Regions from separate parts of the Priestia sp. D51 genome, predicted to be linked through region 1. Evidence: a T-box and tRNA genes for the amino acid it is inferred to sense, from the RefSeq annotation. Region 1 holds a T-box; the other holds one or more tRNA genes.
The links. A T-box is a leader RNA that pairs with one kind of tRNA and senses whether it is charged. The one in region 1 lies ahead of thrS (threonine--tRNA ligase), so its partner is inferred to be a tRNA-Thr.

Region 1 (6,709 bases):
AACAATGCTCTATCAGCCGTTGGTGGGTACGACGTGTTTTGGTTTGTATATGACGCTATGGAGCGAGCTGGAACAAGATCGTTTATGGGGAAAAGAGTCTACGCATCATCACCTAATGTCAATGATGCAAATTAATTTGAAAGCTATTTACCATGAGCGGTTAAAATTAGAAGGTATTGGTTTGTTAAAAACATATATTAAGGAAGAAGATGATGTTCGTGTGTTCATTTATGAGCTCATTCCTCCTCTTACGCCCCATCAGTTCTTTAACGATGGCGTGTTAAATGTATATTTATATAACCGACTAGGAAAATCCATCTTTCAAAAAATAAAAAATTATTTTTCGGATTCACTCGTGGATGATCAATCGTTCAAAGATGTGACGCATTCATTTAACGATGTATTTAAATCAGTTAAAGCAACGGAGCTGGCTCCAAGTTTTCAGTCTGAAAGCAAGGATGTATTTTCTCCTGATGCTCAAACGGACTTTATAGATTCTTCAAACCGTGCTTCTATTGAGATGAGCCCGGATTCCTTCGATTTTGATTTATTTTTAGCAGGCCTAACAGATTCAATGATTTCGAAAAGGTCAATTACATCTAAAGTAAAACAAGCGATTGAAAAGTTAGCTTTTTTATACGGCATTGATCCTCTTCAAATGAAAAATGTAGTGCTCGATTCGCTAAATGAGAATGATCAAGTTGATATTGAATTGCTTAGAAAAGCAGCACAGTCCTTTTACCAATTTGAAAATGGAGAAGCACTTCCCAATCTAAGCGAACAAATTCAGCCTCCTATGCTTCGTACCATGCAGGAAAAGCAGCCTCAGACTAAGGAAGAGCAGCTCATTCAACAGCTAGAAGTCACCTCTCCTCGACAGCTATTGATCGAGTTTTCAGGGGGGGCAGAGCCATCAAAAGCAGATTTGCAAATGATTGAAGAAGTGATGTTTAATCAAAAGCTTTCACCAGGGGTAGTAAATGTTCTGATTTACTATGTTATGCTAAGATCCGATATGAAATTATCTAAGAGCTATGTAGAGAAAATTGCTGGACACTGGGCGCGCAAAAAGGTACAAACTGTTCAAGATGCCATGAATTTAGCTAAAAATGAACAGAAAGAATATCAGAACTGGACTGAGGCAAAGCAAAATAAAAAAACGGCCGGACGAAAAATTGTGCGTAAAGAAATGGTGCCAGAGTGGTTGAGCGATGAAGAAAAAGAAGAGAAAAAGCAGCCTTCAAAAGAAGCGGATGAATTTGAAGAAGAAAAACGAAAGCTACAAGAAGAGCTCAAGCAGTTAGATCAAGAGCTAAAACAAAAGCATAAAGAATAAAAAGCAGGTATGATAGAGATGAGGTGAAAAAGATGAAGCCTATCAATGATTCACTAAATCAGTTAGTGAACAAAAAGGATTTTAAAGCACGTTTAGAAGCATTAAGAAACAGTATTCTGTCTAATCCCGAAGTTAAAACGTTTCTGCAAGAGCATCGCCATGAGTTAGATGAGCAAATGGTCGACCGAGGCTTGATGAAGATGCATGAATTCATCGACCAGAGCAAATGCTGTGACAAATGCCCTTCTCTGCAAAGCTGTGTCAATATGGTGAAGGGGTATCACCCTCAGCTGGTTGTAAAAGGCCGTAATATTGATTTACAGTATGAACGCTGTCCTAGAAAAGTACAAGAAGATGAGCGAAAAGAACAAGAATCTTTTATTCAGTGTATGTACGTGCCCAAAGAAATTTTACAGGCAACGATGTCTGATATTGAAATTGAGCAGGGAAGATTTGAAGCCATTAAATTAGTAAGAGATTTTGTGCGAGAATATGAGCCAAATAAGAAAATGAAAGCTTTATATTTACACGGTTCGTTTGGTGTGGGGAAGACGTATTTTCTTGGAGCAATTGCCAATGCGTTAGCCGAAAAGAAAGTGAAATCTACGATTCTGTATGTCCCGGAGTTTTTGCGTGAGTTAAAAGGTTCGTTTCAAGATCAAAGCTTCAATGAGAAAATAGAGTATGTCAAAAAAGTACCGGTTCTTATGCTTGATGATCTCGGAGCAGAATCTGTAACGAGCTGGATGCGAGACGATGTGCTCGGAACCATTTTACAATTCCGCATGCTAGAAAATTTGCCGACATTTTTCAGCTCGAATTTAAATTTTAAAGAGCTTCAACATCATTTGACTTATACCCAACGAGGCGAGCAGGAAGAGCTCAAAGCCGCTCGTGTCATGGAACGAATTAAGTCTCTAGCCATTCCCGTTGAAATGAATGGAGAGAATAAACGAAATAGATGAGCAGGTCGTTTTACATTTCTTGTAACGACTTGCTCATTTTTTTGCATGTTGCCCCATATACATTAATAAAGCGTGTCCAAAGGGGGGCTATGAGGAATGAAAATATTCTTTAAATATGTAGAAGACGCAGTCATTGTATATGAGTCTTTATGCGCGAAGCGAAGCGCTTTATCATATGGTTCACAGTGCTTGAAGTTGGTGAATAATCAGCTTTTAGTTATTGATGAGACATACAATCGAGAGGCCATTTTACAAGACATGGTGATACCGGTATTAACGCACGTGATTTTAAAAAAGAAAGAAAAAAAGATGATGGTAAACATATTAAAAGAACAATTTTTCTATTCAGAAGAGGAAGAACAAGATTTGCTGCTTCAAATTATGAGGGGGATTATGGAAGGAGAGAGAGGCGAAATTCCGCAAAAAACATTTTCCCTTCCAAGAGAATTACTTATCCGCCAGGCTCTTCAAGACTTCTTCATTCATAATGTAACGTTCACCTTTGAGTCTTTTCTCCAATTCCGTTTAAAAGAATATCAAGAGCGGCTGCGCTATTATGCTGAGCTGGCGATTGATGAATATAAGCTTGAACAAGACTATCAAATTCTTATTCATCAGCTGCGTCAAGCAGCTAATGAAAGACAGTCATCTACAGGCGATGTGTATGTAATGCATTTGAATAAAAACAAGTTTGTATTGTACGACCAAAGCAGTAGATATGTTCCGGAGCGTGAATGTGCAGCCCTAGCAGAGGCCTTTCTATCTGAACAAGAATCAGTATACATAGACTCAACTATCATCGCGCCTTTGCTGAGTTTATCTCCAGCTGCTATTCATCTGTATAGCGACCAGCATGATCATGATTTTGTTTATACCATTCAAAATATTTTTCAAGAAAAAGTGATGTTATACGAAAAAAATGAATTTCCGTTTGATCAAAAGCAAAATATAACGTGAAAGGTTGATTTCTATTTTGAAAATGAATATAATAAATGCATATTGAAAAACAGCTATATGTCACAAGTTATGATGAGGACATGAGTGTATATTTACGGTTTATAGAGAGGGAGATCTAGGCTGAAAATCTCCTAACACGGAATATATTCTTACCACCTCTAAACTTCAGTAGTAAACGAGCAGCGTCTCTAGTAATTACTGACGGAATTTCCGTTATAAAACCTCGAGCCGCTTCGGGTTATTTGGGTTATCCAAGATACGAAGAGGAAACAAGGGTGGTACCGCGTGTATACACAACTCGTCCCTTTTTATAAGGGACGAGTTTTTTGTTTTTACAAAAAGTTTATTAGTTATGTTAAAGGAGTGGAAAGTTGTGTCAGAAGTAATCAAAATGACATTTCCTGATGGAGCTGTTAAAGAGTATCCAAAAGGATCATCAACAGAAGATATTGCGGCTTCTATTAGCCCGGGATTAAAGAAAAAAGCATTAGCAGGTAAAGTAAACGGCGAGCTGCTGGATTTACGTACGCTAATCGAACAAGATGGCAGTCTTGAAATCATTACGCAAGATGCTCCTGAAGCGCTTGAAATTATGCGCCATAGTACAGCGCATTTAATGGCTCAAGCAATCAAACGTTTATACAAAGATGTAAAAGTACAGCTAGGTGTAGGCCCGGTTATCGAAAATGGGTTTTACTATGACATCGATATGGAAGAATCAATTACTCCTGAAGATTTAGGTAGAATTGAAAAAGAAATGAAAAAAATCGTTAATTCAAATATTGAAATTGAACGAAAAGAAGTTTCTCGTGAAGAAGCCATTCAACTTTTTAAAGAAGTTGGCGATGAACTAAAGCTTGAATTGATTGATGCGATTCCAGCAGGTGAAAAGGTGACGATTTACCAACAAGGCGAATTCTTTGATCTTTGCCGAGGTGTGCACGTGCCGTCAACAGGCAAAATTAAAGAGTTTAAACTATTAAGCGTAGCAGGTGCTTATTGGCGCGGAGACAGCGACAATCAAATGCTGCAGCGTATTTACGGTACAGCATTCTTTACAAAAGCAGATTTAGACGAGCATCTTCGTCTTCTTGAAGAAGCAAAAGAACGTGACCACCGTAAACTTGGTAAAGAGTTAAACTTATTTACAAATTCTCAAAAAGTAGGACAAGGTCTTCCTTTATGGCTTCCAAAAGGTGCGACGATCCGCCGTATTATCGAGCGTTATATCGTAGATAAAGAAGTAAGCCTTGGTTATCAGCACGTTTACACGCCGGTGCTTGGAAGTGTAGAACTTTACAAAACGTCTGGTCACTGGGAGCACTATCAAGATGACATGTTCCCTGCAATGGAAATGGATAACGAAGACCTGGTTCTTCGTCCAATGAACTGTCCTCATCACATGATGGTGTACAAACAAGGTATTCACAGCTATCGTGAGCTTCCAATCCGTATTGCTGAACTTGGAACAATGCACCGCTACGAAATGTCAGGAGCATTATCAGGACTTCAGCGCGTTCGAGGCATGACGTTAAATGATGCACATATCTTTGTACGTCCGGATCAAATCAAAGAAGAATTTATTCGTGTGGTTCGCTTAGTTGAAGCGGTTTATAAAGATTTTGGATTTGAAAATTATTCATTCCGTCTATCTTATCGTGATCCTGAAGATACAGAAAAATACTTCGATGATGATGCAATGTGGGAAAAAGCACAAAGCATGTTAAAAGATGCAATGGATGAGCTTGACCTCGATTATTATGAAGCTGAAGGCGAAGCGGCATTCTACGGTCCAAAACTAGATGTTCAAGTTAAAACAGCTCTTGGTAAAGAAGAGACGCTATCTACGGTTCAATTGGATTTCTTACTTCCTGAACGCTTTGATTTAACGTATGTAGGGGAAGACGGAAAACAGCATCGACCTGTTGTTATTCACCGCGGCGTGGTGTCAACAATGGAACGTTTTGTAGCTTTCTTAATCGAAGAATACAAAGGAGCTTTCCCAACGTGGTTAGCACCTGTACAAGTTCAAGTGATTCCGGTATCACCTACGGTTCACCTTGAGTATGCAAAAGAAGTGCAAGAACAGCTTCAGCTTGCGGGTATTCGTGTGGAACTTGATTCTCGCGATGAGAAAATTGGCTATAAAATCCGTGAGGCTCAAATGCAAAAAATTCCTTACATGCTTGTTGTAGGGGATAAAGAAGTAGAAGATAAAGCAGTAAACGTACGTAAATATGGTGAGCAGAATTCAGAAACAGTGGATTTCCAAGCCTTTTTACAAAATGTAAAAGCAGAAGCATCTCGTTAATGAAAAAAGCAGAGAATTGAAATTCTCTGCTTTTTTATCTAACATTTATAAAAAACTGTTGCATAAATGGTTTTCCTTTGATACAATAACTTTTGTTGTGAAAAAAGAACGAAATCATTGACTTTTGTCTTTGTTGATACTATAATAGCTTAAGTAATTGAATACTTGTTTATACAGAAGAAGAAGCACCCGCTTCTCACCTGAGTGACGCATAAAGCAGTTAGCAGGTACATCGTATCTTAATTAAAACGATAGAAGTGTGGGTGCAGTATGTACTCACACTTTTTTGTGTGAGTTAATAATCGGTCTAAGCAAGCGTATTCGCTCATTAAACCTTGGAGGTGGCTACTTATTAGCAAGGACATGATGGTAAACGAGGGCATTCGAGCTCGCGAAGTTCGTCTAATTGATCAAAATGGTGAACAATTAGGAATTAAATCAAAAAATGAAGCATTAGAAATTGCTTCACGAGTAAATCTTGACTTAGTAATGGTTGCTGCAAATGCGAAACCGCCGGTATGTCGTATTATGGACTACGGTAAATTCCGCTATGAGCAACAACGTAAAGAAAGAGAAGCTCGTAAAAACCAAAAAGTTGTAAACTTAAAAGAAGTTCGTTTAAGTCCAACAATTGATGAACATGATTTTAACACTAAACTTCGTAACGCACGCAAGTTCCTTGAAAAAGGTGACAAAGTGAAAGCGTCTATTCGCTTTAAAGGTCGTGCCATTACTCATAAAGGGATTGGCCAAAAAGTACTTGAACGTTTTTCACAAGCTTGCGAAGATGTAAGTTCAGTTGAATCGGCTCCTAAAATGGAAGGCCGCAGCATGTTCTTAGTCTTGGCACCTAAAAACGAAAAGTAATAGAACGAGGAGGAACACCCCATGCCAAAAATGAAAACACATCGTGGCGCTGCAAAGCGTTTCAAAAAGACTGGAAGCGGTAAATTAAAACGTGCTCGTGCTTACACAAGCCATTTATTCGCTAACAAATCTACAAAACAAAAGCGTAAATTACGTAAAGGTTCTTTAGTAAGCAAAGGTGACTTCAAACGTATCCGTCACTTATTAGATAACATTAAGTAATTTGGGTTGAGATAGAAACAATACAGGAGGTAAACAATTATGCCACGCGTA
Region 2 (6,709 bases), 810 kb from region 1:
ACTGGTTATATGTTAGTGAATGGTATTATGATTCCAACTACCGCTTTTTTAATTCAGCGCTATTCTGTCAGAGGCTTATTTTTAACGGCGATGACTTTATTTACAGCAGGAACAATACTTGCAGGTGCTTCGCCCGTATTTTCTGTGTTGTTAACCGCTCGTATTATTCAAGCGTCAGGCGCAGCTATTATGATGCCGCTTTTAATGAACGTATTGCTCACAAGTTTTCCATTAGAAAAACGCGGAGCTGCGATGGGGATTTTCGGTTTAGTTATGATTTTTGCTCCGGCAATTGGTCCTACATTATCAGGATGGCTAATTGAACACTATGAGTGGAGAATGCTGTTCCACCTTGTTACGCCAATCGCAGCCATTGTATTAATAGGCGCTTTCTTCCTATTAAAAGACAAAAAAGAAAAAGTGGAAATCAATTTGGATTTTTTATCCCTTTTGCTATCTACAATTGGATTTGGCGGACTTCTATACGGGTTTAGCTCAGCAGGGGATAAAGGCTGGGATTCTGTGGAAGTATACGGTACCATTATCGTAGGAGCTGTGGCGCTGATTTTATTTATTACACGTCAGTTCAAGCTTAAAACACCGATGCTTGAATTCCGCATTTTTAAATATCCAATGTTTGCTTTATCATCAACGATTTCGATGGTGATCACAATGGCATTATTCTCAGCCATGCTGCTAATGCCAATTTATGTTCAAACGGTACGAGGCATCTCTCCGCTTCATTCAGGATTACTAATGCTTCCAGGTGCGCTGCTAATGGGTGTAATGTCACCGATTACCGGAAAATTATTTGATAAATTCGGAGCGCGTGCATTGGCTGTAACGGGTCTAACGATTACAGCTGTTACGACGTATTTCTTCAGTAACTTAGAGCTTGATACGACGTATACAACGCTCATTACGCTTTACACGCTTCGCATGTTCGGAATGTCTATGGTGATGATGCCGGTTATGACAAACGGATTAAATCAGCTGCCGCAGCGCTTTAATCCGCATGGTACTGCCATGAACAATACGCTTCAACAAGTATCGGGAGCTATTGGTTCGGCTCTTTTAGTAACGGTGATGTCAAACCGTACAGCTACTCATGCAAAAGAGCTCGCTCAAGATGCAATGAGCGGAGCAGGAGCAGCTAATGCAACCGCAGCCGGGGCAGCTCAAATGAAAGAGCAGATTGGGATGCAGGCAATGGTACAAGGGATTAACGATGCGTTTGCTATCTCTGTAGTCCTAGTGGTGGTTGCCTTAATTCTTTCATTGTTTATGAAACGAGCAACGCCGGCAAGTGAAGATGAAATGATAAAGGAAAAAGCAGGACGCGAGCAGTTTGCTAAATAAAAAAGAAATCCCCGCTGAGACAGCGGGGATTTTTTCAGCTTGTATATCTAAAGCTTAAGCCCATTTTCTTTAATAATTTCCGGTAGCCGATAGACGTTTGATCAGCCATAATATGCGCTTCCATCTGCAGGTCTAAAGGCAAGTCTTCAGGTTTTTGATTTTCAACCATTTCACGGTCTTCGTCAAAGACGCGAAGGTTAAAGTCATACACACCTTCAACGGGAGAATCTTTGTCAAAGTTTCGAGCGATTGGCGCGAATAAACGTGTTTCGCGGGCTGAAATAGGAGAGACTGCATTCATAATCCACAGCTCTGCGCCTTCTGGGAAGTATACTTTTAGCGTAGCTGTAAACGGCGGATAAACATCAAAGACGCGAAGCCATTTAAAATCAGGTGGATTTAAATGCTGCTGTTCTTTGGAATAATTGCTCACGGTGCTCGTATATTCTACATGAAGCCCATAGTCTGTATCGCTTACTTTATATTTAGGCACAAAGGCGTTGTTTCGATCACCAAATGTGTCCGTGTGAACCCAAGCAAAATGAGCTACGTCTAAAAAGCCTTCCATTTGACGACCGGCTGAACCCATGATATCAAAGCTCGGACAAACAATTTGCTGAAAATCAGGGTCTTCCCACGCATTGAAGTAAGGCAGGTTATCTTGTTCTCCTGTCAGGGAAGTCCAAACTAATCCAAATCGTTCAATAACTGGATAGACGGCCATACAGAGGCGGGGAGAAATGTTGGCGTCAGGGTGAGCTGGAATCGACGTGCATGCGCCGTCCGTTGCGTAGCGGAAGCCGTGGTAAGGACAGACAATTTCATCATCTTCCACCCAGCCCATGCTAAGCGGGGTCCCTCGGTGAACGCATAAATCGCGTGCCGCTACAACTTTGTGTGTGGTGCGGTATAGAACTAGATTTACATCTAGCAGTTTTACAGACGTTGGTTTCTCAGTTACATCACTGCAGCGTGCGACGGGGTACCAATACTTAGCGAGCGTCGTCCAATCTTCCAGGCTGAACGTGCAGTCTCTTGGGTAGGGAGTTGCCGTTTTTGATTTGGTCATGGTTGGTTGTTGTTCCATCTATTTTCTTCCTTTCTTTTGTAAGCTCTTTTACTAAGGGTAATATAAAAAAAGAAAATTCACACAATTTATGTGAGAAGTTCTAACATAAAATATGGAACTTTGTAGAAAGTGCGAATTTCAGAAGACGCCAATTAGAGAATATACCAATAAAAAAATTTAAAAAAGCGCTTCCTAAATAAATTTAAACGTGATATAATTTTCCAAGACGCTGGTGTAGCTCAGTAGGTAGAGCACTTGCATGGTAAGCAAGAGGTCGCAGGTTCGATCCCTGTCGCTAGCATACTCAAAAACCTTCTTTCTTGTTGAAAGAAGGTTTTTTTATTTGAATTGGCTTTAAATTTATTCTCCGAATTATTCTTCCCCGCCTTGTGAAAACTTTAACAGTTTGATAGCCTTATTAGGAGGCTGTTAGAAAACATGTGTATCTTTTCCACTATGTCTTATGAATCATATTTAGAAATATTCTTAAAAGAATGTTTATTGCCTCTAAGTATTGGGTACACGAAACTAGGGGTTAAATTTCAACAGGGAGTGTGAACGATAATTTGATTACGTTTAAGAATGTGTCAAAGCAATATCCAGACGGTACGACCGCCGTGAAAAATATTAATCTAGAAATAAAAGAAGGAGAGTTTTTCGTTTTAATTGGTCCGAGTGGATGTGGGAAAACAACCACCTTAAAAATGATTAACCGTCTTCATGATATTACCGAAGGAGAACTATACATAAAAGATAAGCTCGTATCGGACCACAACATACATGAGCTACGCTGGAACATTGGTTATGTGCTACAGCAGATTGCTCTTTTTCCTCATATGACCATTGCTGAGAATATAGCCATTGTACCGGAGATGAAGCATTGGAAGAAAAACAAAATCAAAACGCGTATTGATGAACTGCTTACCTTGGTAGGACTAGACCCAAAGCAATATCGAAACCGAAAGCCGTCTGAGCTCTCAGGTGGCCAGCAGCAACGTGTAGGTGTAGCACGTGCCCTCGCAGCTGATCCCCCCGTTATTTTAATGGACGAACCCTTTAGCGCCCTCGATCCGTTAAGCCGCGAACAGCTTCAACAAGATGTTATTAGCTTAAAAGAAAAAATCAAAAAAACATTTGTGTTTGTTACGCATGATATGAGCGAAGCCATGACGCTTGGAGATCGTATCTGCCTGATGAAAGATGGGGAAATTGTTCAAGTTGGCACCCCGGAGGAATTCATTCAAAAGCCTAAAAATGAGTTTGTAAAAACATTTATTGGAAATCAAGGAAATACTTTATTTGAGACATTGGATATGTTTGTCAAAGAAAGTGAACAGCCAGACGTAGAACCTACTGAAGAGCTAGCTTCAACCGCCACTGTTCAGCAGGCAATGGACGCCCTTTACGACCATGAAGCAATAGCTGTGAAAAAAGGGAGCAAACGCATTGGCGTTGTAACGCGCAAAACTCTATTAGCGTTTCTTTCTGATAAAACGAAAGAAGGAGGAACGCTGTAATGAATGCACTAAGCACATTATTAGATCAACGAGGAGATGCCCTGTTTCAAGCTCTTCTTGAACACATTCAAATTTCAGTACTGGCTCTTGTGATCGCCGTATTAATTTCAGTGCCGCTTGGACTGTACTTAACGAGGCATGACCGCATTGCTGAACCGATCATTGGCGTAACAGCCGTACTGCAAACCATTCCCTCACTCGCTTTATTAGGATTACTGATTCCTCTTGTCGGAATTGGAACCTTTCCCGCGGTTATTGCACTGTTTTTATATTCGCTTCTTCCTATTGTACGAAATACATATACCGGAATTAAAGAAGTGGACCCATCTTTAATTGAAGCATCCAAAGCCATGGGGATGAACTCGTGGAGACGATTAATCAAAGTAGAACTTCCTCTAGCGCTTCCTGTCATTATGGCCGGAATTCGCACAGCGATGGTACTCATTATTGGTACAGCGACAATCGTGGCTCTTATCGGAGCAGGCGGACTCGGAAGCTTAATTTTGCTTGGTATTGACCGAAGCGATAATAGTTTGATTTTATTAGGAGCCGTTCCAGCAGCATTATTAGCGCTTATTTTTGATGGAATTCTGCGAACGATTGAACACTCTGCTAAAAAAGGGTCCAAAAAACGCTCGTTCATCATGATCATCGTATTAATACTTATTCTTGTTTCTCCGTTTGCAGCAATGAGCGCAACAAAACCAGACCTTGTTATCGGAGGGAAAATTGGCGCAGAACAAGATATTTTAATTAATATGTACAAAGAATTAATTGAAGATCAAACCGATATGAAAGTAAATCTTCGTTCGTCGCTTGGAAAAACAGTATTTGTATTTGAGGCTCTGCGTAACAAGGAAATTGATTTGTACCCTGAATATACGGGGACAGCCATTGTGACGCATCTAAAGGAACAGCCGGACAGCAAAGATGAAACACAGGTGTACAAGCAGGCAAAAGAAGGATTTCAAAAGAAATTCGGCCTTGTCTATTTAGATCCAATGAAGTTTAATAATACGTACACATTGACCGTTACAAAAGAATTTGCTAAAGAAAATAATCTAACGACCATTTCAGATTTGGCAAATGCAACAGATAAAGTAAAAGCAGGATTTACGCTTGAGTTTAAAGATCGTGAAGACGGCTACGTAGGCCTTCAAAAAGAATATGGCCTTACCTTCCCGAATATTAAGACGATGGAGCCGAAGCTTCGCTATCGCGCTGTAGAAAAAGGCGATATTAACATGCTTGATGCTTATGCAACGGATCCTGAAATCAAACAGTTTGGTTTAAAAGTCTTAAAAGACGACCAGCAGTTCTTCCCACCGTATCAAGGAGCGCCTGTGCTTCGTGAAGATACGCTAAAAGAGCACCCTGAACTGAAAAAAATCTTAAATCAACTGGGTGGTAAAATCAGTGACGACGAAATGCGTGAAATGAACTATCAAGTAAACGCAAAAGGAAAAACGGCTGAAGAAGTCGCTCATCAATTCTTAGTGAAAAAAGGATTAATTAAAAAATAAAAATGAAGACAAAAAGATCCGAACGATTTATCGTTCGGATCTTTTTTTAGGCGTGATTTCGTTATGTTTCAATCTCTTTTTAATGTGAGAGAAGCGTTAATGAAAATGAGGTCTTATGAACAAGCTAAAGGTACCAAATTTGTTTTCTGATGGAGAGGAGGCGCCGTTATGAATTCATTTTTTGCGTGTCATCCTGTACAACATTCTTTTCAGCTTTTTTCAGTTGAACACCTTGTAACTTTAGCCATTATCGTGATCATAGGAACAGTTATTTTTTTGTGTCGAAAGCAGCTGCGAAAAAAGAGGTTTGTGTTCGTTTTGCTTTCACTCGTTCTAATTGCTTCAGAAACGGCCTACCAGGCTTGGGAAATCGGATGTCATCAGTGGTCCGTTGAAACTTCTTTGCCTCTTCAGCTGAGTGATATAGTCGTGCTGCTGGCTGCTGTTATGCTGATAACCAAAAGCAGATTTCTTTTTTATTTTGTGTACTTCGCAGGAATCAGCAGCTCTGTTCAAGCGATGATTACCCCAGACCTTGGCGGCTATGCGTATGCCCAGTTTCGCTATGTGCAGTTCTATGTATCGCATGGTGGTGTGGTACTTGCTTGCTGTATGCTAATTGCTGCCTGCAGATATGAGCCGACGCTTCGTTCTTTATGGGTAAGCGTAGTATTTGTTAATCTGTACGGAGGTTTTATCTATGTCATGAATCGTTTACTCGGTGCGAATTATTTATACATGATGAAAAAGCCAGAGCACGCTTCCTTGCTAGATGTTCTTGGACCTCATCCTTGGTATTTAGTATGGATTGAAGGAATCATGATTCTTAGCTTTCTTGTCCTTTATCTTCCGTTTTGGGTACATAAAAAAATTAAAGGTGATAAAAGCAAAGTCAATTTTATTGAAGCAGAATGATAATACTGGTAATTTATAAGTGTAAACGAACTCGGATTTCCTGAAGGAAAAGGAAAGAATGAGTGAACAAGACGTGAGAGGCAAGCGTAAAAAATAGAAAAGAAAAAAGCAAGCACAGACATCAGAAGGAGAGTATCCAAATGAAAACACTGGTTATTTTAGCGCATCCAAATCTAGCATCTTCTCGTATTAATAAAGCGTGGGCAGAGCGAGTAAAAAAAGAGGAGGATGTGTACGTTCATGATTTATACGCAAACTATCCCGATTTCAAAATTGATGTAGAAAAAGAGCAGGAGTTAGCTGTTCAATTCGATCGTATTGTTTTT

Region 2: it has a tRNA-Thr gene. The T-box ahead of thrS (threonine--tRNA ligase) is inferred to sense a tRNA for this amino acid. The anticodon was not compared.

What each region holds. Positions count from the first base shown of each region.
Region 1 is NZ_JBLTIR010000001.1:150,769-157,477, forward strand. It holds gene ACNHOZ_RS00830 (replication initiation and membrane attachment family protein) at 1-1,336, shown strand, start outside; gene dnaI (primosomal protein DnaI) at 1,369-2,301, shown strand; gene ytxC (sporulation protein YtxC) at 2,398-3,258, shown strand; T-box leader at 3,319-3,567, shown strand; gene thrS (threonine--tRNA ligase) at 3,611-5,569, shown strand; ribosomal protein L20 leader region at 5,741-5,863, shown strand; gene infC (translation initiation factor IF-3) at 5,933-6,436, shown strand; gene rpmI (50S ribosomal protein L35) at 6,458-6,658, shown strand; gene rplT (50S ribosomal protein L20) at 6,698-6,709, shown strand, end outside.
Region 2 is NZ_JBLTIR010000001.1:964,968-971,676, forward strand. It holds gene ACNHOZ_RS05010 (DHA2 family efflux MFS transporter permease subunit) at 1-1,359, shown strand, start outside; gene ACNHOZ_RS05015 (aromatic ring-hydroxylating oxygenase subunit alpha) at 1,394-2,446, opposite strand; tRNA gene ACNHOZ_RS05020 (tRNA-Thr) at 2,657-2,729, shown strand; gene ACNHOZ_RS05025 (ABC transporter ATP-binding protein) at 2,995-3,945, shown strand; gene ACNHOZ_RS05030 (ABC transporter permease/substrate-binding protein) at 3,945-5,468, shown strand; gene ACNHOZ_RS05035 (YwaF family protein) at 5,637-6,383, shown strand; gene ACNHOZ_RS05040 (NAD(P)H-dependent oxidoreductase) at 6,524-6,709, shown strand, end outside.